One region of the Enterobacter cancerogenus genome, then DNA from elsewhere that is predicted to be linked to it. Evidence: predicted binding sites of a transcription regulator. Region 1 holds the regulator's gene; each other region holds the start of a gene.

Evidence for each region. Region 1 encodes CRP, which controls carbon source genes, mostly activating them, when cyclic AMP is high. Its sites were predicted from a motif close to ATGTGANNNNNNTCACAT; they were not measured.
Region 2: a site for CRP is predicted at 1,693-1,710, ahead of bhsA (multiple stress resistance protein BhsA). Genes of this name have one in related genera too.
Region 3: a site for CRP is predicted at 2,070-2,087, ahead of garD (galactarate dehydratase). Genes of this name have one in related genera too.
Region 4: a site for CRP is predicted at 1,935-1,952, ahead of I6L58_RS20620 (CidA/LrgA family protein). Genes of this name have one in related genera too.

What each region holds. Positions count from the first base shown of each region.
Region 1 is NZ_CP077290.1:3,112,465-3,118,274, forward strand. It holds gene argD (bifunctional acetylornithine/succinyldiaminopimelate transaminase) at 1-217, shown strand, start outside; gene I6L58_RS14610 (YccS/YhfK family putative transporter) at 644-2,731, opposite strand; gene crp (cAMP-activated global transcriptional regulator CRP) at 2,789-3,421, opposite strand; gene I6L58_RS14620 (OsmC family protein) at 3,733-4,137, shown strand; gene I6L58_RS14625 (phosphoribulokinase) at 4,222-5,091, opposite strand; gene I6L58_RS14630 (YheU family protein) at 5,122-5,340, opposite strand; gene I6L58_RS14635 (hydrolase) at 5,337-5,810, opposite strand, start outside.
Region 2 is NZ_CP077290.1:807,131-812,940, reverse strand. It holds gene I6L58_RS03805 (glycine zipper 2TM domain-containing protein) at 163-702, shown strand; gene comR (TetR family copper-responsive transcriptional repressor ComR) at 903-1,538, opposite strand; gene bhsA (multiple stress resistance protein BhsA) at 1,782-2,039, shown strand; gene ldtC (L,D-transpeptidase LdtC) at 2,113-3,078, opposite strand; gene mfd (transcription-repair coupling factor) at 3,233-5,810, opposite strand, start outside.
Region 3 is NZ_CP077290.1:3,343,218-3,349,027, forward strand. It holds gene I6L58_RS15840 (DeoR family transcriptional regulator) at 1-270, shown strand, start outside; gene garD (galactarate dehydratase) at 376-1,947, opposite strand; gene I6L58_RS15850 (MFS transporter) at 2,360-3,694, shown strand; gene garL (2-dehydro-3-deoxyglucarate aldolase) at 3,710-4,480, shown strand; gene garR (2-hydroxy-3-oxopropionate reductase) at 4,501-5,391, shown strand; gene garK (glycerate 2-kinase) at 5,451-5,810, shown strand, end outside.
Region 4 is NZ_CP077290.1:4,357,919-4,363,728, forward strand. It holds gene cdd (cytidine deaminase) at 1-666, opposite strand, end outside; gene I6L58_RS20615 (CidB/LrgB family autolysis modulator) at 796-1,491, opposite strand; gene I6L58_RS20620 (CidA/LrgA family protein) at 1,488-1,886, opposite strand; gene map (type I methionyl aminopeptidase) at 2,088-2,867, shown strand; gene dusC (tRNA dihydrouridine(16) synthase DusC) at 2,934-3,866, shown strand; gene I6L58_RS20635 (carbohydrate porin) at 4,233-5,522, shown strand; gene licT (BglG family transcription antiterminator LicT) at 5,688-5,810, shown strand, end outside.

The sequences.
Region 1 (5,810 bases):
CCGCGGGATGGGGCTGTTGATTGGCGCCGAGCTGAAGCCGCAATACAAAGGCCGCGCCCGTGATTTCCTGCACGCCGCCGCGCACGAAGGGGTAATGGTGCTCAACGCCGGGCCGGACGTGATGCGCTTTGCGCCGTCGCTGGTGGTGGAAGATAAGGATATTGAAGACGGGTTAACCCGGTTTGCCGCGGCGGTCGGTAAAATAGTCCGGGGATAACCTCATTGCCCGGCGGCGCTGCGCTTGCACGGGCCTACAAAACCGTAGGTCGGGTAAGCGCAGCGCCACCCGACAAAATGGCAGGCACGGTGTTCAGGTCTTGTAGGTCGGGTAAGCGTAGCGCCACCCGACAAAACGGCATGCACGGCGTTCAGGTCTTGTAGGTCGGGTAAGCGTAGCGCCACCCGACAAAACGGCATGCACGGTGTTCAGGTCTTGTAGGTCGGGTAAGCGCAGCGCCACCCGACAAAACGGCAGGCTCGGTGTTTAGATCTTGTAGGTCGGGTAAGCGTAGCGCCACCCGACAAAATGGCAGGTACGGTGTTCAGGTCTTGTAGGTCGGGTAAGCGTAGCGCCACCCGACAAAATGGCAGGTACGGTGTTCAGGTCTTGTAGGTCGGGTAAGCGTAGCGCCACCCGACATAATCAGTACGGCGTGCGTTTCAGTACGCGCGTTAACCAGATCCCATGATGCGGTCGCTGACGCCATGCCACCGACGAAATGGTGTGCATGGTGTTCAGATGCCCTAACACGCGCTGCAAATGCTGCTCCAGGGTGCTCATCGGCCCGTGGGTTAATGTTTCCGGCGCTTCGAGAATGTTCGAATCCCCCGACTCACCCGGTGAGTCATACTCCAGACGCTGCTGGCACCGCTGCAGCGCAATTTCGCACGACTGCAAATAGCGCTGCGCCAGATCCGGGGTCAGCATCGTGTGCTCGCGCGCGAGGGTCGTCATCGCATTGATGTGCTCGACGATAAACTGGCTGTGCGTCACCCACAGTTTCATGTCTGCCAGATAGTGCGAGTTAAAGCCTGGCTCCTGCATCGCCTGGTTGAGCGAGTTAAACAGGGCGTTGTGCGCCTGGTTGACCTTCATGCGCTGATAGGCCAGCGGCGAGGGCTGCGGGTCGTCGCTGAGGATCAACCTGATAGCCTCCTGGTCTGCCTCCAGCGCGTCGTGGGCGTTTTGCCTGAGCAGCCCGCTCTGCCACTGCGGCCACAGCCAGACCATGCCGCCAAACGCAATCAGGCAGCCAATCAGCGTATCAACCAGCCGGGCGATGATGAACTGCTCGCCGTTGAGCGTGAGCAACTGCAGGGTATATACCGCCGTGACCGTAAAGCCAACCATCGCCCAGCCGTAGCTTTTGCGGATAATCAGGTAGCTCACCAGCGTAATCGCCAGCATTCCCGCCAGCGTATATCCCTCCGGCACGTGGAAGTGCAGGGTGACCCCGGCAATGACCAGCCCGGCAATCGTGCCGCCCGCCCGGTGCAGGATGCGCACCCGCGTGGCGCCGTAGCCGTTTTGGGTAACAAACAGCACGGTCATTAAGATCCAGTATGGCTTCGGCAGGTGCAGCGCCATCCCCATCAGGCTGGCGATGCTCAGCATCACGCTGATGCGCGCGGCGTTACGCAGCGCCGGGGATTTCAGCGACAGGTAGCTTTTAAGGGCGGGCAGCAGCGGGAGCCGTTTTTGTTTATCGGCCATCAGGTCGCGTGGGTAGAGCGGACGCTGGGTGCGCAGGACGCGCGCGATGCGGCTGAAGTGCCAGGCGGCGAACTGCCCGACCGGGTTATCCGGGTGCTGGCGGGCAATCTTCTCCAGCGCGCCGAGGGGCTTATCCATGTTAAAGCGCGTGGGGTAGCGGTGATAAAGAATGTCGTCCGCCAGCACCCGCAGGCGCGCGGACACCGTCTGAGCGTTCCAGCGGATCACCGCTTCGGCATGGCTACGCTCGACCAGCTTTTGCACCTCTTGCGGGTGATGCAGGCTGACCGAGATGTGCTCCTGCAGATCCAGCCCCACCTGGAAGATGCGCAGCAGCCGCTTGTAATCATGGTTTTTATTGGCGGCAAGCATATGCAGCTGCTGGTAACACTGGCCAATCAGATCCACCACCTTTTGCTGTCGCGTCAGCAGCGGCGGCAGTGATTTTTCCGGATCGGTGTGCTGGGTCAGCAGGGTGTATTTGGCCTCGCAGTACTCCGCCAACTGCACGTAGAGCAGGCTCAGGGATTCGCGCAGCGGCTGTTCCCGCCACAGCCAGAACCAAAACCAGTTGAATACGCCGTACCACAGCGTGCCGAGGGCGTAGATTAGCAGCGGCTCCCACACCGGCATATTGCCCGCCAGGCTCAGCGTAAAGATGGCGGCAATCAGTGAGGCGGGCAGCAGTCGGGCGTGCAGCGAGCTGATTTCAGCAGTCACGCCGAGCGTCATTGCCAGCACGGTCAGAATGAGCGGCAGCGGAATATCCCGGGCCAGCAGAAGCTGCACCGCGAGGCTACAGCCTGCAAACAGGCAGCCGCCAACGATCAGGCGTTTGAAAAAGCGCTTATGCGGCGTGTCGAGGCCCGCAATGTTGCAGCAGGCAGGCACAAGGGAAAACAGCAGACCCTGCTGGAGATGACCGAGGATCAGGCCCACGGCCACAGGAAGGCACAACACCAGCGTTTGCCGCAGTGCGTAGTTAACTTCCGGGTGATAGATCAGCCTGCGCCACATGGGGAGTAGAGACAAAAACGGCGTGTCACCTTGCGGTGGCACGCCGTTTGACCGTAATTAACGGGTTCCGTAGACCACGATGGTTTTACCGTGGGCAGAGATCAGGTTCTGGTCTTCCAGCATTTTCAGGATACGGCCCACTGTTTCACGGGAGCAACCAACGATCTGACCAATTTCCTGGCGGGTAATTTTAATTTGCATGCCGTCAGGGTGGGTCATCGCGTCCGGCTGTTTAGCCAGGTTCAGCAGGGTCTGCGCGATACGGCCGGTAACGTCGAGGAAGGCAAGGTTGCCCACTTTCTCAGACGTCACCTGCAGACGGCGAGCCATCTGGGAAGAGAGACGCATCAGGATGTCAGGGTTTACCTGAATCAGCTGACGGAACTTCTTGTAAGAAATTTCAGCCACTTCACATGCGGTTTTCGCACGAACCCAGGCGCTACGTTCCTGGCCCTCTTCAAACAGGCCCAGTTCACCGATGAAATCGCCCTGGTTCAGATAAGAAAGGATCATCTCTTTCCCTTCTTCATCTTTGATCAGCACTGCCACCGAGCCTTTGACGATGTAATACAACGTTTCCGCTTTTTCACCCTGGTGAATCAGCGTGCTCTTCGATGGGTACTTATGAATGTGGCAATGAGACAAGAACCATTCGAGAGTCGGGTCTGTTTGCGGTTTGCCAAGCACCATGCGCTGTTATCCTCTGTTATAAGCTGTCACCAGAGCCATAAATCGCATCCTGACTCTGGGGTTGCAATCGAATTCTTACCCATACCCTGGGAAGTCGGCTGTCGTAACGTTTCGCAGCCAGTAAAGTTTGATGTCCTCTGCATACATGTGTAACGTCAATGTATTACTGTAGCATCCTGAGTGTTTTAGCATAGCTTTTGACGCGTGTCTCCTGGTGTCTCGCTTCAGCATGATGCAGGTCGCCTTCCGTTGCGTGAAATGTAACGCGCGCGTACTCTGTCACCAAAAATGCAACGTTGGAGTTAATGAATATGCAAGCGCGTGTAAAGTGGGTAGAAGGGCTGACGTTCCTGGGCGAGTCTGCATCAGGCCACCAAATTTTGATGGACGGTAACTCCGGCGATAAAGCCCCAAGCCCTATGGAAATGGTGCTGATGGCGGCGGGGGGATGCAGCGCTATCGACGTGGTGTCGATCCTGCAAAAAGGCCGTCACGACGTGACCGATTGCGAAGTGAAGCTCACGTCTGAACGCCGCGAAGAGGCGCCACGCCTGTTCACGCATATCAATCTGCACTTTATTGTCACGGGTAAAGACCTGAAAGACGCGGCGGTGTCGCGCGCGGTTGACCTGTCTGCGGAGAAGTACTGCTCTGTGGCGTTAATGCTTGAGAAAGCGGTGAATATTACCCATTCGTATGAAGTGATTGAGGCCTAATCTTTTGGCGGGTGGCGCTTCGCTGACCCGCCCTACAAAAGCACGATCGTAGGCCCGGAGCGCAGCGCCACCGGGCAAAACAACTCACGCGATCTGCTTGCCTTCCATCAACCGCTGCACCAGCGGCGTCATGATTAACTCCATCGCCAGCCCCATTTTTCCGCCCGGCACCACCAACGTATTGATATGTGAAATAAACGACCCCTGCAGCATCGCCAGCAGCCACGGGTAGTCAATCCCGTCCAGATTGCGGAAATGGATGACCACAAAGCTCTCGTCCAGCGACGGAATGGTTTTGGCGGCGAACGGGTTGGAGGTGTCTACCGTCGGCACGCGCTGGAAGTTGATATGGGTGCGGGAGAACTGCGGCGTCAGGAAGTTAATGTAATCTTCCATCGAGCGCACCACCGAGTCCATCACCGCCTCGCGCGAATGACCACGTTCGCTGATGTCGCGCGTCAGCTTCTGGATCCACTCCAGGTTAACAATCGGCACCACGCCCACCAGCAGGTCAACATGGCGCGCCACGTCGTGCTGTGGCGTGACCACGCCGCCATGCAGCCCTTCATAAAACAACACGTCGGTGGGTTCCGGCAGCGGCTGCCAGGGCGTAAAGGTGCCCGGCACCTGGTTCCAGGGTACGGCTTCGTCATAGGTATGAAGATATTTACGGGATTGCCCTTTACCGCTCAAGCCATATTCCGCAAAGGTCTGCTCCAGCAGGCCGAAGTCATTCGCCTCCGGGCCGAAGTAGCTAATGTGTTTCCCCAAATCGCGCGCCTTGCGGATGGCCATGTCCATTTCCGGACGCGTATAGCGGTGAAAGCTGTCGCCCTCTACCTCAGCTGCCCGGAGATTGAGCTGGGCGAAAATCTTGCGAAAGGCGAGGCTGGTGGTGGTGGTTCCCGCACCGCTCGAACCCGTGACGGCAATAACCGGATGTCTGGCAGACATAGCAACTCCCTGACTGAAAAGGTTTAGCGGTCAGCCGTGAAACGCGTTGCGGGGCATGATATTGACCGTCTCATGCAGTTCGGACCACACCAGCACCACGTCGCCGCTTTTCAGCTGGCGTTTCACATCGCTGACCTTTTGTTCAAGCGAACGTTCATGTTCACCATAATCGGTGCCTTCCCGCAATACAAAGCTTTCAATCAGATTATCGAGCGTTTCGGGAGAGAGATCCTGCCAGGGAATAATCATTTTATACCGTCCAGATAAGTCGTTAACCAGTCAGGAATGCGCGTCTCAAGCCACATTTTTGGCCGACGCAGCGTGCCGCCGACAAAGCCGACGTGCCCGCCGTACTCGGTGAGCTGATACTGCACGTTTGCCGGTAAATGCCCGGGCGACGGAATGGAGTGGTGATCCATAAACGGATCGTCCTTCGCGTGAATAATCAGCGTCGGCTTTGTAATTTGATTCAGCAGCGGCATGGCGCTGCACTGACGATAATAGTCAATCGCGTCGGCAAAGCCGTGAATTTTTGAGGTAATCAGATCATCAAACTCCCGCAGACGCTTCACCCGCTTGAGTTGCTGCAGGCTGATAGGCAGCGTGTCCGGGTAGGCCTTCAGCTTACGGGCGGCGTTGGCCTTCAGCAGGTTAAGCAGATAGCGCTGATAGACCCGGGAAAAGCCTTTTTCCATATGGTAGCTGCACTGCTCCAGCAT
Region 2 (5,810 bases), 2.3 Mb from region 1:
TTTTTTAGCATATCATGCTGTCCAGTGCCCTTCAAGCGCTTAAGAGTTCTCCTAAATCCGATATATCCCTCCTGCACACCGCGTTTTTACGCCTTTGTCTTATTGGCGAGCCCAGCCATTGATTGCAAAATTGTTACCAATAGCAACAAAGGAGGATGTCCCGTGAATAAATCAATGTTGGCGGGTATAGGGATTGGCGTAGCGGCTGCGTTAGGTGTGGCTGCGGTTGCCAGTCTCAACGTGTTTGAACGTGGCCCGCAGTATGCGCAAGTGGTTTCCGCAATGCCCATTAAAGAGACGGTCAAAACGCCCCGTCAGGAGTGCCGCAACGTTGCGGTTACCCACCGTCGTCCCGTACAGGATGAAAACCGTATTGCCGGTTCTGTTCTCGGCGCGGTTGCAGGCGGCGTAATTGGCCATCAGTTTGGTGGCGGTCGCGGTAAAGACGTGGCTACCGTTGTCGGCGCGTTGGGCGGTGGCTATGCAGGGAATCAGGTGCAGGGTGCGATGCAGGATAACGACACCTACACCACAACCCAGCAGCGCTGTAAAACCGTCTATGACAAATCCGAGAAAATGCTGGGTTACGATGTCACCTACAAAATCGGCGACCAGCAGGGCAAAATCCGCATGGATAAAGACCCCGGCACCCAGATCCCGCTGGACGGAAATGGTCAGCTGATCCTGAACAACAAAGCGTAAAAAAGATCTTCTCTGAACTTAGCTCCTCACGCTCTCAGGCTGAGGAGCTTTTTTTTGGCACGATATTCATTAAGCCATCTGCCACAACACCCGCACGGCAGGCATGTTCATACCCGGGGTCGGTTGCCCGGTAGCATCCCTGAACTCGTTGACGACGTGGGAAAGAAGAAAACAGAAAGGGCGGAGAACCGCCCTTAAGATTACAGCTTGAGAAGTTCAGGCCACAGGCGCAGCGTGGTCTGGGTGATGCTTTGCAGTTTTTCCAGGCCAGCGCCTTCGCGGGCGCTGATCGACATGCCCTGCAGAATGCAGCTTAAGTATTGCGCCAGCGCCTGTGGGCGGCAATGCGCGGGGATCTCGCCGCGCTGCTGGCGCTGGGCAAGGAACGTGCTCAGCGTCTCCTCCTGCATCGCATGGCGCGATTTCACCGTGTTGGCGATCTCTGTAGACGAGGCCGCGAGGGTGGCAGAGGTGTTGATCATAAAACACCCGGCAGGGGTCTCTTTGCTGGTGAAGCAGGTGGCGATGGCGGTGAAGTAGTCCCGCAGCGCCTGCTCAACGGATTTTTCTTCACAGAACAGCTGCGCTTCGTACTTCGCCGCAAAACGGGAGATGTATCGATCCAGAACCGCCCGGAACAGCCCCTCTTTATTCGTAAACTCCGCGTACAGCGTCGGCGCTTTGGCTCCGGTAGCTTCCACCAGGTCCGAAAGCGACGTTGCCTCGTACCCGTGCTGCCAGAAGAGCGTCATGGCCTTATCCAGCGCCGCATCCCTGTCGAACACTTTTGGTCGGCCACGGCTTTTCTTCGCACAACTCGTGACATCGGTTGTCATTGCCGTTGGTCCTCTGTTGGTTTGTTGAATGACCATTATAAAAATAAACCACAGCCGGGACCAGCGCTGTTTGCTTAAAAATAAATTAATCCTATCGATATGAATAATAACGGAATTTAAATTTATTTAATGGTCGTTATAAAAATGGGTTGACGTGTGACCTGGATCACATCTATCATTTACCTATCGATCGTTAAGTAAATAACTTACGACATCAATTCATCTGCCTAAAGGTATAAAAACATGAAAAACGTTAAAACCCTCATCGCTGCCGCTGTTCTGAGTTCACTCTCTTTCGCAAGCTTCGCCGCTGTTGAAGTGCAATCCACCCCTGCTGACCAGCAGAAAGTGGGCACCATCTCCGCGAATGCCGGGACTAACCTGGGTTCACTGGAAGATCAGCTGGCGCAGAAAGCGGATGAAATGGGTGCAAAATCTTTCCGCATCACCTCAGTGACCGGTCCTAACACCCTCCACGGTACTGCGGTCATCTACAAATAAGCCTGGCTAAACCCTCATTTATGCCACTGCTATAAAAAACGCCCTGCATATGCAGGGCGTTTTTCGTTGGGTCTTACATCGACTGTTGCGCAATATTGTGGTGCCGCGTGACGTCAGTCGGCATGCCTGAACGTACCTCCATGGCTCTCCCCATCACGGCCTCATCGGTGCTGGCATTCGTTTTAAAACTTACCATCGCAGCATTCAGATTGATGGGCAGGGTTTGCGGATCGTCACCTATATTTTTCGATAACGGCTGATGGATTTCGACCAGCCGCACGCCGCCAGGCTCCTCAGAAACCTTAATCGGCGTATTAATGATATTCACTTTGGTGCCCGGCGTGATCTCGCTATAAAGCGTCTTGATGTCGTCATCGCGAAGGCGAATACAGCCGGAGCTGACGCGCATCCCAATACCGAAATCCGCATTGGTTCCATGCAACAGATAGACACCGCCGTAGGCGGCGAGGCGGATCGCGTGATGTCCCATGGGGTTATCGGGCCCTGCTGGCACAACCGCCGGAAGCTCGATACCCTGCGCTTTGTAGCGGGCGCGAATATTGGCCGTTGGCGTCCACGTCGGATTTGCCCGTTTATCGGAGACGGTGGTCACCATCGTTGGGGTGAGCGTGTCGCCGCCCAACTGCCCAATGCCGATAGGATAGACGGTCACTTCGTTTTTACCCGGTGGATAATAGTAAAGCCGAAGCTCAGCAAGGTTGATCACGATCCCCTCGCGCGGCGCATCCGGCAGCAGTGTCTGGAGCGGGATCGTCAGCACGCTGCCGGCACGAGGCACATAAGGATCTACGCCGGGGTTGGCCTGAAGCAGCGCCAGGAACCCAACGTTATATTTTTTAGCAATCGCCTCAAGCGAACCGCCGTTATTTTCCACGACGTGAAAACGATTTTCCCCGATAAGTTTGCTGCCAGGGGGCGGGAGAGGCCAGGTGTTTGCCCGGGCGGGTAACGCAATGGCTACAGTTGCGATCAGCGCAGACAACGTAATCCAGCGGATAAGACGCGAAGAGATCATCATCACCATAATCCATATAAATGATAAGGTTATTATTTTATAAGCTGTGAATCATAATTATGGTCAATGGGTGTGTCGGGAAGATCGGGCGAAGTGCAAAGAGTTTGTAAATTGTCGCTCCCGGCAGCGTTGCGCTACCGGGAGCCTGTGGTGCCGGTCAGGCGATGGCGTTCTCTTCAAGCTGACGCATGAAGTTACGGACCCACTCCATGCGGTTCTTACGCTCGGCCAGCTCCTGCGTAAAGCGCAGACGCGTCGGGCCATCCAGACGGAAGTGCTGAGGCTGTTTTTGCAGCAGGCCGATCAGCCACATCGGATCGACATGGTTTTTCTCGGCAAACTCAATCATCCCGCCTTTCTCATTGCCCTCCAGCTTGCGAATGCCCAGCTTTTGCGCCTGCTGACGCAGACGGGCGATGTCCAGCAGGTTGCGCGCGGCGTCCGGCAGCAGGCCAAAGCGGTCGATCAGCTCGACTTTGATCTCTTCCAGCTCGCCTTCATTTTTCGCGCTGGCAATACGCTTGTAGAACGACAGGCGGGTATTCACGTCCGGAATAAAATCATCCGGCAGCAGGGACGGCATCCGCAGCTCGACTTCGGTTTGCTGGCTGGTTAAATCTTCCAACGACGGTTCCCGACCAGCCTTCAGCGCATCGACGGCGTTTTCCAGCAGCTCCATATACAGCGAGAAGCCGATGGTTTCCATCGATCCGCTCTGATCTTCGCCCAGCAGTTCACCCGCCCCGCGGATCTCTAGGTCGTGCGTTGCCAGCGCGAACCCGGCGCCGAGATCTTCCAGCGAGGCGATGGCTTCCAGACGCTTTTGCGCATCGGTGGTCATCGCCTTCGGATGCGGCGTCAGCAGCCATGCGTAGGCCTGATGGTGCGAACGGCCTACGCGGCCACGTAACTGGTGAAGCTGCGCCAGGCCAAAGTGATCCGCCCGTTCAATGATGATGGTATTGGCGGTAGGAATGTCGATGCCGGTTTCAATAATGGTGGTACAGACCAGCACGTTAAAGCGCTGGTGGTGGAAATCGTTCATCACGCGTTCCAGCTCGCGCTCGCGCATCTGCCCGTGGCCGATGGCAATACGCGCCTCCGGCACCAGCTCCGCCAGCCTGTCGGCGGCTTTCTGAATATTTTCCACGTCGTTGTAGAGGTAATACACCTGGCCGCCGCGCAACACTTCGCGCAGGATCGCCTCGCGGACCACCAGATTATCGTACTCCCGCACGAAGGTTTTCACCGCCAGACGGCGCGCCGGAGGGGTGGCGATAATCGACAGATCGCGCATGCCGCTCATCGCCATATTCAGCGTACGCGGGATCGGCGTTGCGGTCAGGGTCAGAATATCGACGTCCGCGCGCATCGCTTTGATCCGCTCTTTGTGACGCACCCCGAAGCGGTGTTCTTCGTCGACGATCAGCAGGCCCAAATCTTTCCACTTCACGTCGCTTTGCAGCAGCTTGTGCGTGCCGATCAGAATGTCGATCTTGCCTTCGCTTGCCTGCTCCAGAATGCTCGTCTGCTCTTTGGCACTGCGAAAACGCGACAGCATTTCGATACGCACCGGCCAGTTGGCAAAGCGGTCGCGGAAGTTGTCGAAGTGCTGCTGGGCCAGAAGGGTGGTAGGGACCAGCACCGCCACCTGCTTGTTGTTCTCCACGGCGAGGAAGGCTGCGCGCATCGCCACTTCGGTTTTGCCGAAGCCCACGTCGCCGCAGACCAGCCGGTCCATCGCCAGCGGCTGGCACATATCGCTCAGCACGGCGTTAATGGCCTGCGCCTGATCCGGCGTGGTTTCGAACGGGAAACTGTCACAGAACAGCTGATACTGCTCTTTGTCATGCTTAAAGGCATAGCCCTTTTTGGCCGCACGCTGGGCGTAGATATCCAGCAGTTCAGCCGCCACGTCGCGAACTTTTTCCGCCGCTTTCTGGCGCGCTCGCGCCCAGGCATCGCCGCCCAGCTTATGCAGCGGGGCGTTATCTTCCGCACCGCCCGCATAGCGGCTGATCAGATGCAGGGACGATACCGGCACGTACAGTTTGGCGTCGTTGGCATAGGTCAGCATCAGGTATTCACCTTTGATGCCGCCCGCCTCCAGCGTCGTCATCCCCTGATAGCGCCCGACACCGTGTTCAAGGTGAACAATCGGCTGACCCGGGTGCAGCTCCGCCAGGTTACGGATCAATGTGTCCGGGTTGATGGTGCGGCGGCTGTCCTGGCGGCGGCGCGCAACGCGTTCTCCGAGCAGGTCGCTTTCGCAGATCAGGGCGCGGTTGTTAAGCGTATCAATAAACCCGTGCTCGGCCGCGCCGATCATCAGATAACGGCCATTGCCGGTGGCTTCATCGAGTCGCAAAATGCGCTTTGGTGCCACCTTAATGCGGCTCAGTAGTTCGCCCAGCGCCTCGCGACGGCCTTCGCTCTCAACCGAGAACACCACCGGGCCGGTAAAGGACTCGAGGAACTTACGCAGATTATCAAGCGGCGATTTCTGCTGCGCCTGCACGGCGAGATCCGGCAGCGTCTTAAACGCGAGGTTCGTGTTGGCCGCTTTTTTCGCAAGCGAGTCGGTTTTGAGCTGCATCCGTGGCCAGCGTTTTAGCTCGGCATTCAGTTCATCGGTGCGTAGCCACAGCTTCTCGGGCGGTAGCAACGGGCGCATAGGATCCACGCCGCGGTTTTCGAAACGGGCGCGGGTCTCGCTTTCAAACCGGCTGGCGCTG
Region 3 (5,810 bases), 230 kb from region 1:
CATTTCGACCTGCTGTTCCTGGGGGTTGATGCCATCGATCTCGATCGCGGCGTGAGCACGCACAACGAGGATGAGGCCCGCCTGAACCGCAAAATGTGCGAAGTGGCCGAGCGTATTATTGTCGTGACTGACTCAAGCAAGTTTAACCGCTCAAGCCTGCATAAAATCATCGATACGCAGCGAATTGATATGATTATCGTTGACGAAGGGATACCGGTTGAAAGCCTGGAGGGGCTGCGTAAGAGCGGGATTGAAGTGGTGCTGGTTTAAAGGGCTTTTCCCCCTCACCCTAACCCTCTCCCACAGGGAGAGGGAACCGTTCGGTGCGATTTTCACCCTCTCTCCTTTGGGGAGAGGGCAGGGTGAGGGGAATAATCACGTCACCGGCGCCGGGTTAAACACCGCCAGCTGATTGTGCAGTCCCCATTGGTCGGAGAAGGTTTTCTTACGTCCACTCGCCACATCCAGAATAAAGTGGAACAGCTTCCAGCCCACCTCCTCAATGCTCTCTTCCCCGGTCGCGATAGTGCCCGCGTTGATATCCATTAAGTCATACCAGCGGTTTGCCAGCTCGGTGCGGGTCGCCATTTTGATCACCGGTACTGCCATCAGGCCGTACGGCGTGCCGCGCCCGGTGGTGAAGACCTGTACCGTAATGCCTGACGCCACCTGCTGCGTGCCGCAGACAAAATCGCTGGCGGGGGTTGCCGCATAGATCAGGCCGCGTTTGGTCGGGCGCTGGCCCGGCGAAAGCACTTCGACAATCGCGCTCTGGCCCGATTTCGCAATCGAACCGAGGGCTTTTTCCACCACGTTTGCCAGGCCGCCTTTTTTATTGCCCGGCGAGGGGTTGGCGCTGCGATCGGTTTTGCCCATATCAAGATAGTTATCGTACCAGGCCATCTCTTCCAGCAGACGTTTGCCGACCTCTTCATTGACGGCGCGCGGCGTGAGCAAATGAATGGCATCGCGTACTTCGGTAACTTCGGAGAACATCACCGTCGCCCCGCAGCGCACTAACAAATCGGACGCATAGCCGACCGCCGGGTTAGCGGTCACGCCGGAGAACGCGTCGCTGCCGCCGCACTGGGTGCCCACTACCAGCTCGGAAGCCGGACAGGTTTCGCGCTGGCGCATGTTCAGTTTGTCGAGATGACGCTCTGCCACCTGAAGAATGTCGTCAACCATTGAGCGAAAGCCGACGTGGTGCTCGTCCTGCAGGCGCACGATGCTGGCGTCGTCGACCGCAATGGCTTTGACATCTTCGGTGCCCTGGAGCAGGCGCTCAGGCTGGAGTTTTTCACAGCCCAGACCAATCACCATAACCTCGCCGCCAAAGTTGGGGTTCAGGGCGATATTGTGAATAGTACGAATCGGGACCACGGCAGCGGGGGCGTTGATGGCTACGCCGCAGCCGTAGAGATGGTTCAGACCCACCACGCCGTCGACGTTGGGGTATTTCGGCAGCAGGTCGCGCTCAATGATCTTCACCACGTAATCCACCACGCCCGCCACGCAGTGCACGCTGGTGGTAATACCGAGCAGGTTTTTGGTGCCGACGCTGCCGTCCGCATTGCGGTAGCCTTCAAAGGTATAGCCTTCCAGCGGCGGCAGCGGCTCCGGTACGCGGGTCGCCAGCGGCAGGGTGTTCAGTGGCGGCGCGGTTGGCAGCTCAACCAGGGACTCCTCAATCCAGCTTCCCTGCGCAATGGCCCGCGCCGCGTAGCCAATCACTTCGCCGTAACGCACGATTTCACCGTGAGCGGGGATATCCACCAGTGCGACTTTATGCCCCTGAGGAATATGCTCAATTAATTCCAGCCCGTCCGGGAAACGCGTCCCCGCTTTTAAGCCGTTGTCGTTGACAATAATCGCCACGTTATCGGTATCGTGAACTTTAATATAGAACGCCGTCGGCGATGCTTGTCGAATTTCAATGTCGGCCATTGTTCAGTATTCTCCAGCAAAGTGTCTGATAATAAATGCAGCCAGATGTGTATTTATTTTCTTATTGTCGAAATAAAGACGCTGCTTTCTAAATAAAGAATGTCAGGACCTGGGATATAAAAATGTGATCAAGATCACCTCGTCAGGCGAGAGAACACGCCACCCGGCAGGTTATCGATGATTCTGTGCATCAGCGCCCAGTACGTTGTGCATATGCTCAAAACATTATTGAAAATTGCCGTAATAATTGAGCGTTAATCCAATGTGATGCCATTGGACGGTGGCTATACTGAATCACGATTTCATTGCGTCTGGTTAATTACCTGATATGAGCTGCTATCGATAAATAATCAGGAGAGACTCTTCCTAAAATTATAAATATAAAACTCCCGATGTGCCCGAGGAAATAAACATGATACTGGATACGACCGTAGAATCGAGAAAGGGTATGCCTACCCGCTATTTAATTCTGCTTATTATTTTTATCGTGACGGCCATTAACTACGCTGACCGTGCCACGCTGTCGATTGCCGGTACGGAAGTGGCGAAAGAGCTGCAGCTTAGCGCCGTCTCAATGGGATATATTTTCTCCGCATTCGGCTGGGCCTACCTGCTGATGCAAATCCCCGGCGGCTGGCTTCTCGATAAGTTTGGCTCCAAAAAGGTCTATACCTATAGCCTGTTTTTCTGGTCGCTGTTCACCTTCCTGCAGGGCTTTGTGGACGTTTTCCCCCTGGCCTGGGCGGGCGTGTCGATGTTTGTCATGCGTTTTATGCTCGGCTTCTCTGAAGCGCCGTCCTTCCCGGCGAACGCCCGTATTGTGGCGGCCTGGTTCCCGACCAAAGAGCGCGGGACGGCCTCCGCGTTGTTTAACGCCGCGCAGTATTTCTCGCTGGCGATCTTCTCTCCGCTGCTGGGCTGGCTGACCTTCGCCTGGGGCTGGGAACATGTGTTCACCGTGATGGGCGCGATCGGTTTTGTCCTGACGGGCATCTGGGTGAAGTTTATCCATAACCCGACCGACCATCCGCGGATGTCCGCGCAGGAGCTGAACTTCATTACTGAAGGCGGCGCCGTGGTGGATATGGATCATAAAAAGCCGGGCGCGCAGGTTGCCAGCGGGCCTAAGCTCCATTACATCAAACAGTTATTGACCAATCGCATGATGCTGGGCGTCTTTTTTGGTCAATACTTTATCAACACCATCACCTGGTTCTTCCTCACCTGGTTCCCGATTTATCTGGTGCAGGAAAAAGGCATGTCGATTCTGAAAGTGGGCCTGGTGGCCTCTATTCCGGCGCTGTGCGGGTTTGCCGGTGGCGTGCTCGGCGGAGTGTTCTCGGACTATCTGATTAAGCAGGGCAAGTCGATCACCTTGGCGCGTAAGCTGCCGATTGTGCTGGGCATGCTGCTGGCGTCCTCCATCATCCTGTGTAATTACACCGATAACACCACGCTTGTGGTAGCGCTGATGGCGCTGGCCTTCTTCGGTAAAGGATTTGGTGCACTCGGTTGGCCGGTCATTTCCGACACCGCACCAAAAGAGATTGTCGGCCTGTGCGGTGGGGTATTTAACGTCTTTGGTAACGTGGCGTCTATCGCGACGCCGCTGGTCATTGGTTATCTGGTCAGCGAGCTGCATTCGTTCAACGCGGCGCTGGTATTCGTGGGCTGTTCAGCGTTGATGGCGATGGTTTGCTACCTGTTTGTGGTAGGCGACATCAAACGTATGGAATTGCAGAAATAAGCAAAGGTATAAGCGATGAGTAACGATATCTTCCCGAACAAATTTAAAGCGGCCCTCGCGGCACACCAGATCCAGATTGGCTGCTGGTCTGCGCTGGCGAACCCCATCAGTACCGAAGTGCTGGGTCTTGCCGGTTTCGACTGGCTGGTGTTGGACGGCGAACATGCGCCGAACGACATCAGCACCTTTATCCCGCAGCTGATGGCGCTGAAAGGCAGCCAGAGCGCGCCGGTGGTACGTGTCCCGACTAACGAGCCGGTGATCATCAAACGTTTGCTGGATATCGGTTTCTACAACTTCCTGATCCCGTTTGTGGAAAGTGAAGAAGAGGCGGTGCAGGCCGTGGCCTCTACCCGCTACCCGCCGGAAGGCATCCGCGGCGTGTCCGTTTCGCATCGCGCCAATATGTTTGGCACCGTGCCGGACTACCTCGCGCAGTCCAACAAGAACATCACCATCCTGGTGCAGATCGAGAGCCAGCAGGGCGTTGATAGCGTGGATGCTATCGCGGCGACCGACGGCGTGGACGGCATCTTCGTCGGCCCAAGCGATCTGGCGGCTGCATTCGGCCACCTCGGCAATGCCGGGCACCCGGAGGTGCAGCGCGCCATCCAGCACATCTTTGCCCGCGCCAAAGCGCACGGCAAACCGTGCGGCATCCTGGCACCGGTTGAGGCAGACGCCCGCCGTTACCTTGAGTGGGGGGCAACCTTCGTCGCCGTGGGTAGCGATCTCGGCGTGTTCCGCTCGGCCACGCAGAAATTAGCGGACGCTTTTAAAAAATAACCATCATCGAGGAAAAGATTATGACGCTGAAAGTCGGTTTTATTGGCCTGGGGATCATGGGCAAGCCCATGAGCAAAAATCTCATCAAAGCCGGTTACTCACTGGTGGTTTCTGACCGTAATCCGGAGTCGGTGGCTGAGGTTATTTCGGCCGGGGCAGAAGCCGCGACCACGGCCAAAGCCATTGCCGAACAGTGCGATGTCATCATTACGATGCTGCCCAACTCCCCGCACGTCAAAGAGGTGGCGCTGGGTGAGAACGGCATTATCGAGGGCGCGAAGCCGGGCCTGGTGGTGATCGACATGAGTTCTATCGCCCCGCTGGCGAGCCGCGAGATCAGCGAAGCGCTAAAAGCGAAGGGCGTCGATATGCTGGATGCGCCGGTAAGCGGCGGTGAGCCAAAGGCCATCGACGGCACGCTTTCCGTCATGGTCGGCGGTGATAAGGCTATCTTCGACAAATACTACGACCTGATGAAAGCGATGGCCGGTTCCGTAGTGCATACCGGTGAAATCGGGGCGGGCAACGTCACCAAGCTGGCAAACCAGGTGATTGTTGCGCTGAACATCGCCGCGATGTCTGAAGCCCTGACGCTGGCAACCAAAGCCGGCGTTAACCCGGACCTGGTGTATCAGGCGATCCGTGGCGGTCTTGCGGGCAGTACCGTGCTGGATGCCAAAGCGCCGATGGTGATGGATCGTAATTTCAAGCCGGGCTTCCGTATCGATCTGCACATTAAAGATCTGGCGAACGCGCTGGATACCTCGCACGGTGTGGGCGCGCAGTTGCCGCTGACCGCCGCGGTGATGGAGATGATGCAGGCGCTGCGCGCCGACGGTCTGGGTACCGCCGACCATAGCGCGATTGCGTGCTACTACGAAAAGCTGGCGAAGGTGGAAGTCTCTCGCTAATGACGTCCTGCCCGGCGGCGTTACGCCTGCCGGGCGTTGTGTAGTAACAGGCTACAACTATGAAAATCGTAATCGCGCCAGACTCGTATAAAGAAAGCCTTTCTGCCACCGAGGTAGCACAGGCGATTGAAAAAGGATTTCGGGAAATCTTCCCCGATGCACTTTATGTTTCTGTGCCTGTTGCTGACGGTGGAGAAGGGACAGTCGAAGCGATGATTGCCGCGACCCGGGGCACAGAACAGCATGCCGTGGTCACTGGCCCGCTGGGCGAGAAGGTCAATGCCTGCTGGGGGATGTCTGGCGATGGCGGCACCGCCTTTATCGAGATGGCGGCGGCCAGCGGCCTGGCGCTGGTGCCTCCCACGCGGCGTAACCCGCTGGTGACCACCTCGCGCGGCACGGGCGAGTTGATCCTCTGT
Region 4 (5,810 bases), 1.2 Mb from region 1:
GATGCGCCCGTCACGACACTGAAGCGCCACGCCGCTTGGCGATGTGCTGTAAGGGGTGTGGCTCATGTTAGCAGCGGCAATCGCCGCTTCGCTCAGCTCATCACCGGAGAGGGCGAAACCGTGGTTCTGCGCGTCCATCAGCAGCGTTTTGATCTCCAGATCTTTCGGGCCAAACGCATCTGGCAGGTAATCGCCCAGCGTATGCGGCTCACGGCCCGGCAGATTGATGCGCAGCTCAAGTCCGCTGTTCAGCTCGTTCATAAACTGGCGGCAGTGGCCGCAGGGGGTGTAGTTAACGGTGATCGCGCGCAGGCCCTTTTCACCGCGCAGCCAGGCGTGGCTGATGGCGCTCTGTTCAGCGTGAACGGTTTGCTGCATGGTGGCCCCGAGGAACTCCATGTTCCCGCCGAAGTACCAGACGCCGCTGACGCCGCGCGCGATGGCGCCAACGTTGAAGTGGGAGAGATCGGCGCGGGCGCAGGCGGCAGCCAGTGGCAGCAGTGCAAAAGCCAGTTCGTCTTCGTCCAGTCCCGTGGCTTGTTTAAGCGTCGTGACCTGCTCCGCCGTCAGCAGGGCGGGGAAATGCGTATCCGCCAGAACCGGGGCCAGGGCTGATTGCAAATTCTCTGCAAGCTGGGCGAAAGCTGTTTGAAAACGTGGGTGCATGGCGTTGCCTCATCAAGGTTAATGGATCGGTAGTGTACGGAGCCGATGGGCCTTAATATGTGATCCACTTCTCATAATGTATGCAACTTATGAAATCAAAATGAAATTTGCGCGACGCATCGCAAAATTTTAGCCCACCACGGCCAGGATCACCGGGAAGAGGAACGGGGCAATCAGCGAGGTCATGATCCCGCAGATGACCAGCGCCAGGGAGCTGAATGCGCCCTCCTGATAATCCATTTCGGCACAGCGCGCGGTACCCAGCGCGTGTGAGGCGGTACCCATCGCCAGACCCCGCGCGGCTTTAGTATGAATTTTCATCACATTAAGCAGGGTGTGGCCAAACACCGCCCCCAGGATACCCACGAAGATCACGCACATGGCGCTGATGGCCGGGATCCCACCGATGCTGCCGCCCACTGCCATGGCAATCGGCGTGGTGACGGATTTAGGCATAATGGAGGCGGCAATCTCGGGCGATGCGCCCATCAGCAGCGCTACCGATGTGCCGGTGATCATCGCCACCAGGCTGCCCAAAAAACAGATGGTAATGATGGATTTCCAGCGGGCGCGGATTTGGTGCAGCTGTTCATATAAAGGAAACGCCAGCGCCACGACGGCAGGCTGCAGCAAATCGTTTAATATTTTGCTCCCGGCAAAGTAGCGTTCGTAAGGAATGCCGGTGAGCATCAGGAAAGGAATAATCACCACCATCGCCACCAGCAGCGGGTTAAGCAGCGGCATCTTAAAACGTGCGGCCAGTTTACGCGCGGCGAAGAAGACCACCAGGGTTAACGGCAGCGACCACCAGATATTGGCTATCATTGTTTGGTTCCTTTTTGCCCGACCACTTTACGTTCGCCGTGTACCAGATGCGAACTCCAGCTCACCACCAGCAATACCACCAGCGTACTGACCGCGCAGGAGACCACAATCGGGCCGAACTGCGCTTTGAGCAAATCGAAATACTGCATCACCCCCACGCCGATAGGCACGAACAGCAGCGCCATATAGCGGATAAGTACGAAGCAACCGGGGTTGACCCACTTTGCGGGTAGCACCTGCAGCGCCAGCAGCACAAACAGGATCAGCATGCCGATAATGCTGCCGGGGATCGTGATGGGCAGCAGCGAGGCGATAAAGATCCCGGCATAGAGACAGGCGTAAATCAGGACGAATGCGCGCAGATATTGCCAGACAGTATTCAATGATTTGCTCATGGTAAAAGTCCTTGAAGAAACGCATTCATCATACAATTAAACCCAGAAGTGTGCCACGGATCACATCATGAAATTTGAGAATACCAGACATTCCGAAAGGGAACGTTGGGCATTTCACCAAATGGACAGCAGCCCGTTTGCATGCCAGTATTAGTTTCATTTATGAATCAAACGATTAACAGGCTGCACAGGAGACGATCTATGCCGTCAATCATCATTAAAACCGCCGATGAGCTCGTCAGACAGCGCCACGCCGGGGAACTGTTAGCCTCCGTCTTTACCATGTTAGACGGATTTATCGCGCCCGGCGTGACCACCATGGCGATAAACAACCGTGTTGAGGCGTTTATCGTCGATACGCTTCAGGCTCGCCCGGCCAGTAAGGGGCAGTATGATTTTCCTTATGTGCTTAACACCTCCGTCAACGAGGTGGTCTGCCACGGCATTCCTAAAGAGTCTGAACATCTGAAGTCCGGTTCAATTGTGAACGTTGATATCACCCTTGAAAAAGAGGGCCTGATTGCCGATTCCAGCAAAATGTATCTGATTGGCGATGTTTCACCGCTGGCGCGTCGGCTGGTGAAAAAAACCTACGAAGCGATGTGGAAAGGGATCAAGGCGGTGAAGCCCGGCGCGACGCTCGGGGATATCGGCCACGCTATTCAGTCGCACGTTGAAAGCAACGGCTACAGCGTGGTGCGTGAGTACTGCGGCCACGGTATCGGCAAAGAGATGCACGAGGAGCCGCAGGTGCTGCATTACGGCAAACCGGGCGAAGGTGCGATGCTGAAAGAGGGGATGGTGTTTACTATCGAGCCGATGGTCAACCAGGGCGACAGCCGCATCAAGACTAAAAAAGATGGCTGGACGGTGGTGACGCGCGATAAAAAATTGTCGGCGCAGTGGGAGCATACCATTGCGGTTACCGCAGACGGATTTGAGGTGCTCACCCTGCGTCCTGAAGAAACGATCCCGGATTAACCTCCGGGCTTCCCACTGACCCTGCGAGCAGATACCATAGCGCGTCTTTTTTCACAGGTACTCTGCATGCGTGTTTTACTGGCCCCAATGGAAGGCGTGCTCGATTCTCTCGTGCGCGAACTTCTGACCGAGGTGAACGATTACGATCTCTGCGTGACGGAGTTTTTACGCGTGGTCGATATGCTGTTGCCGGTAAAATCTTTTCACCGACTCTGCCCTGAGCTGCACAACCAGAGCCGGACCTCCTCCGGTACGCTGGTGCGCATCCAGCTGTTGGGCCAGTATCCCGAATGGCTGGCAGAAAACGCCGCCCGTGCCGTAGAGCTCGGCTCTTACGGCGTCGATCTCAACTGTGGCTGCCCGTCGAAAATGGTCAACGGCAGCGGCGGTGGGGCGACGCTGTTAAAAGATCCTGAGCTTATCTATCGCGGCGCAAAAGCCATGCGTGAAGCCGTGCCGTCGCATCTGCCGGTAACGGTTAAAGTGCGCCTGGGCTGGGACAGCGGCGCGCGCCAGTTTGAAATCGCCGATGCGGTACAGCAGGCCGGGGCAACCGAGCTGGTGGTGCATGGCCGTACCAAAGAGGATGGCTACAAAGCGGAGCGCATCAACTGGCAGGCCATCGGTGAGATCCGCCAGCGGCTCACCATACCGGTTATCGCTAACGGTGAAATCTGGGATTACGAGAGCGCCCAGGCCTGCCTGAAAGCGACGGGCTGTGACGCGGTGATGATTGGCCGTGGAGCGCTGAACGTGCCGAACCTTAGCCGGGTGGTGAAATATAACGCGCCGCGGATGCCCTGGGCCGACGTCGTGGCGCTGCTGCAAAAATACAGCCGCCTGGAAAAGCAGGGTGACACCGGTTTATATCACGTCGCACGCATTAAACAGTGGCTTAGCTATTTGCGTAAAGAATACGACGAGGCACTGGGATTATTTCAGGAGATCCGTACGCTGCAAACGTCGGCGGATATCGCGCGGGTAATTCAGTCAAAATAATAAGCGTTAATTTGCTCACAATTTTTTAAATAAGAAAACATCGAAGGTTTTCAACGTGGCGCGACGGTGTTAAGGTGCCACTGTTTTCAACGCAGGATTGTTACTGGTTAACAGGCAAAACCTAAGCGTTCCGCAGCATACGCCGCTGTGGAACGCTTAGGTTTTTTTTTGCCTGTCATTTACGCAGGAGAAAAACCTGGCTTAACACTATTCAAAGAAATTAATAAACAGATCGCGACAGGAAATTAAAAAATTTCCTGCGACCGGTTACGCACTAATACTCTTTCACAGGTGGTTATGATGGAATATAAAATTATTCCCTGTAAGTTGTGCGCGCTCGCCATATTGACGTTTTCCTCGTTGTCGATGGCGCAGGAATGGAACGGAACCGTATTAGGCTTCGAGGCTCCACCGGATCCGATTCTCGGTGACATGCTCGGAATACGAAAGATCCTTAACGATAACGGGTTTACCTATAATCTCGGTTATCTGAATGAAATTGCCTCGAACGGCGGGGGTGGCTACAACCATGATACCCATGTGGCCTATATCGATCAGTTTGCGCTGACCTTCAACCAGGACCTGGCGCGATGGACCGGCATACCGGACGCGCGGATCGAAGGCAATATCGTTAACCGCAACCACAATGACGATCTCACCACTAAACGCCTGCAGGACCCGCGGGTAAACTTTAACGATCTGACCCAGGAAAGCTGGGGCGGACAGTCGATTACGCGCCTGGGCTGGCTGACCTTCGCCAGAAGCTTTGACGATCGGCGTCTTACCTGGCGGGTGGGGATGATGAACAAGGTACAGACCTTCGATCAGATCATCCCGTGTGACTTCCAGATGCTTTCCCAGTGCGGCGGAAAATCGGCCAACTCGCTCACCTGGAACAACTGGAACGTGCATACATGGGGCACCACGCTGGAGTATAAAGTGACGCCTACCGTCACGTTGAAAGGCGGCGTGATGGAGCAAAATCCCAATGCCGCAAGCCGCAGCCACGCCTGGAGTTGGTCAACGAAGGGCAGCAAAGGAGTATTACTGCCGGTCGAGATCGACGCCCGTCCGCTGATTAACGGTCTGCCGGGCGCGTACAATTTGGGCGTGGTGTTTACCAATGCATCGCAAACCGATCTTTATCGCGGGAAATCCGGCGGGGCGGGTGCGACCGACCCGGACGGATATGATCATCACAACCGGACGTGGTTTATGTACGCCGGTCTGAACCAGCAGCTCACGCAGCATCACGACGATCTAAACCGCGGGTTAAGTACCTCTGTCAGCATGAGCCTGGCCGATCAACGCAGCAACTATATGCATCAGGTCTATGCCGCCTCGCTGCGCTATCGTGGGCTGTTTGATGCCCGTCCGGAAGACTGGATAGGCTTTGGTTTGACCTGGATAGACATGAGCAATCAGTACGCGCGTAACCAGCGTGAGATGAATGCCCTGAACGGCGTCGCAGACTATAACGACCCGGCGTATCATCCGGTCCCCGGCCATTCCCTCAACGGTGAGTTTTACTATCGTTTCCGTCCCGTTGCTTGGCTTGAGCTTCAGCCGGGTATTCAGTACTGGCACCATCCGGGCGGCGTTTCACGTACTCAGGATGCATGGGTCACCGAGCTCAAAACCGTGGTGACCTTCTGATATCGCCCTGACAAGCACGATCTGCATCACGTTTTTACGCGTGACAGATTGAGGCTACGAATGAAACTGATAGAGTGCCAGAACTGGATTGTTACTGCTTAGGCAGGCAAAACCTGATTTTCTGGCTTCTGCCGGAGGTCAGGTTTTTTTGTTTCTGGGGTTCCGATGAAAATCGCCAAGATTCTGAATAATAATGTGGTGGTTGTTCTGGATGAGCGCGGGCGCGAACAGGTGGTGATGGGGCGTGGGCTGGCCTTTCAGAAGCGCATGGGTGACGCGCTGGATACC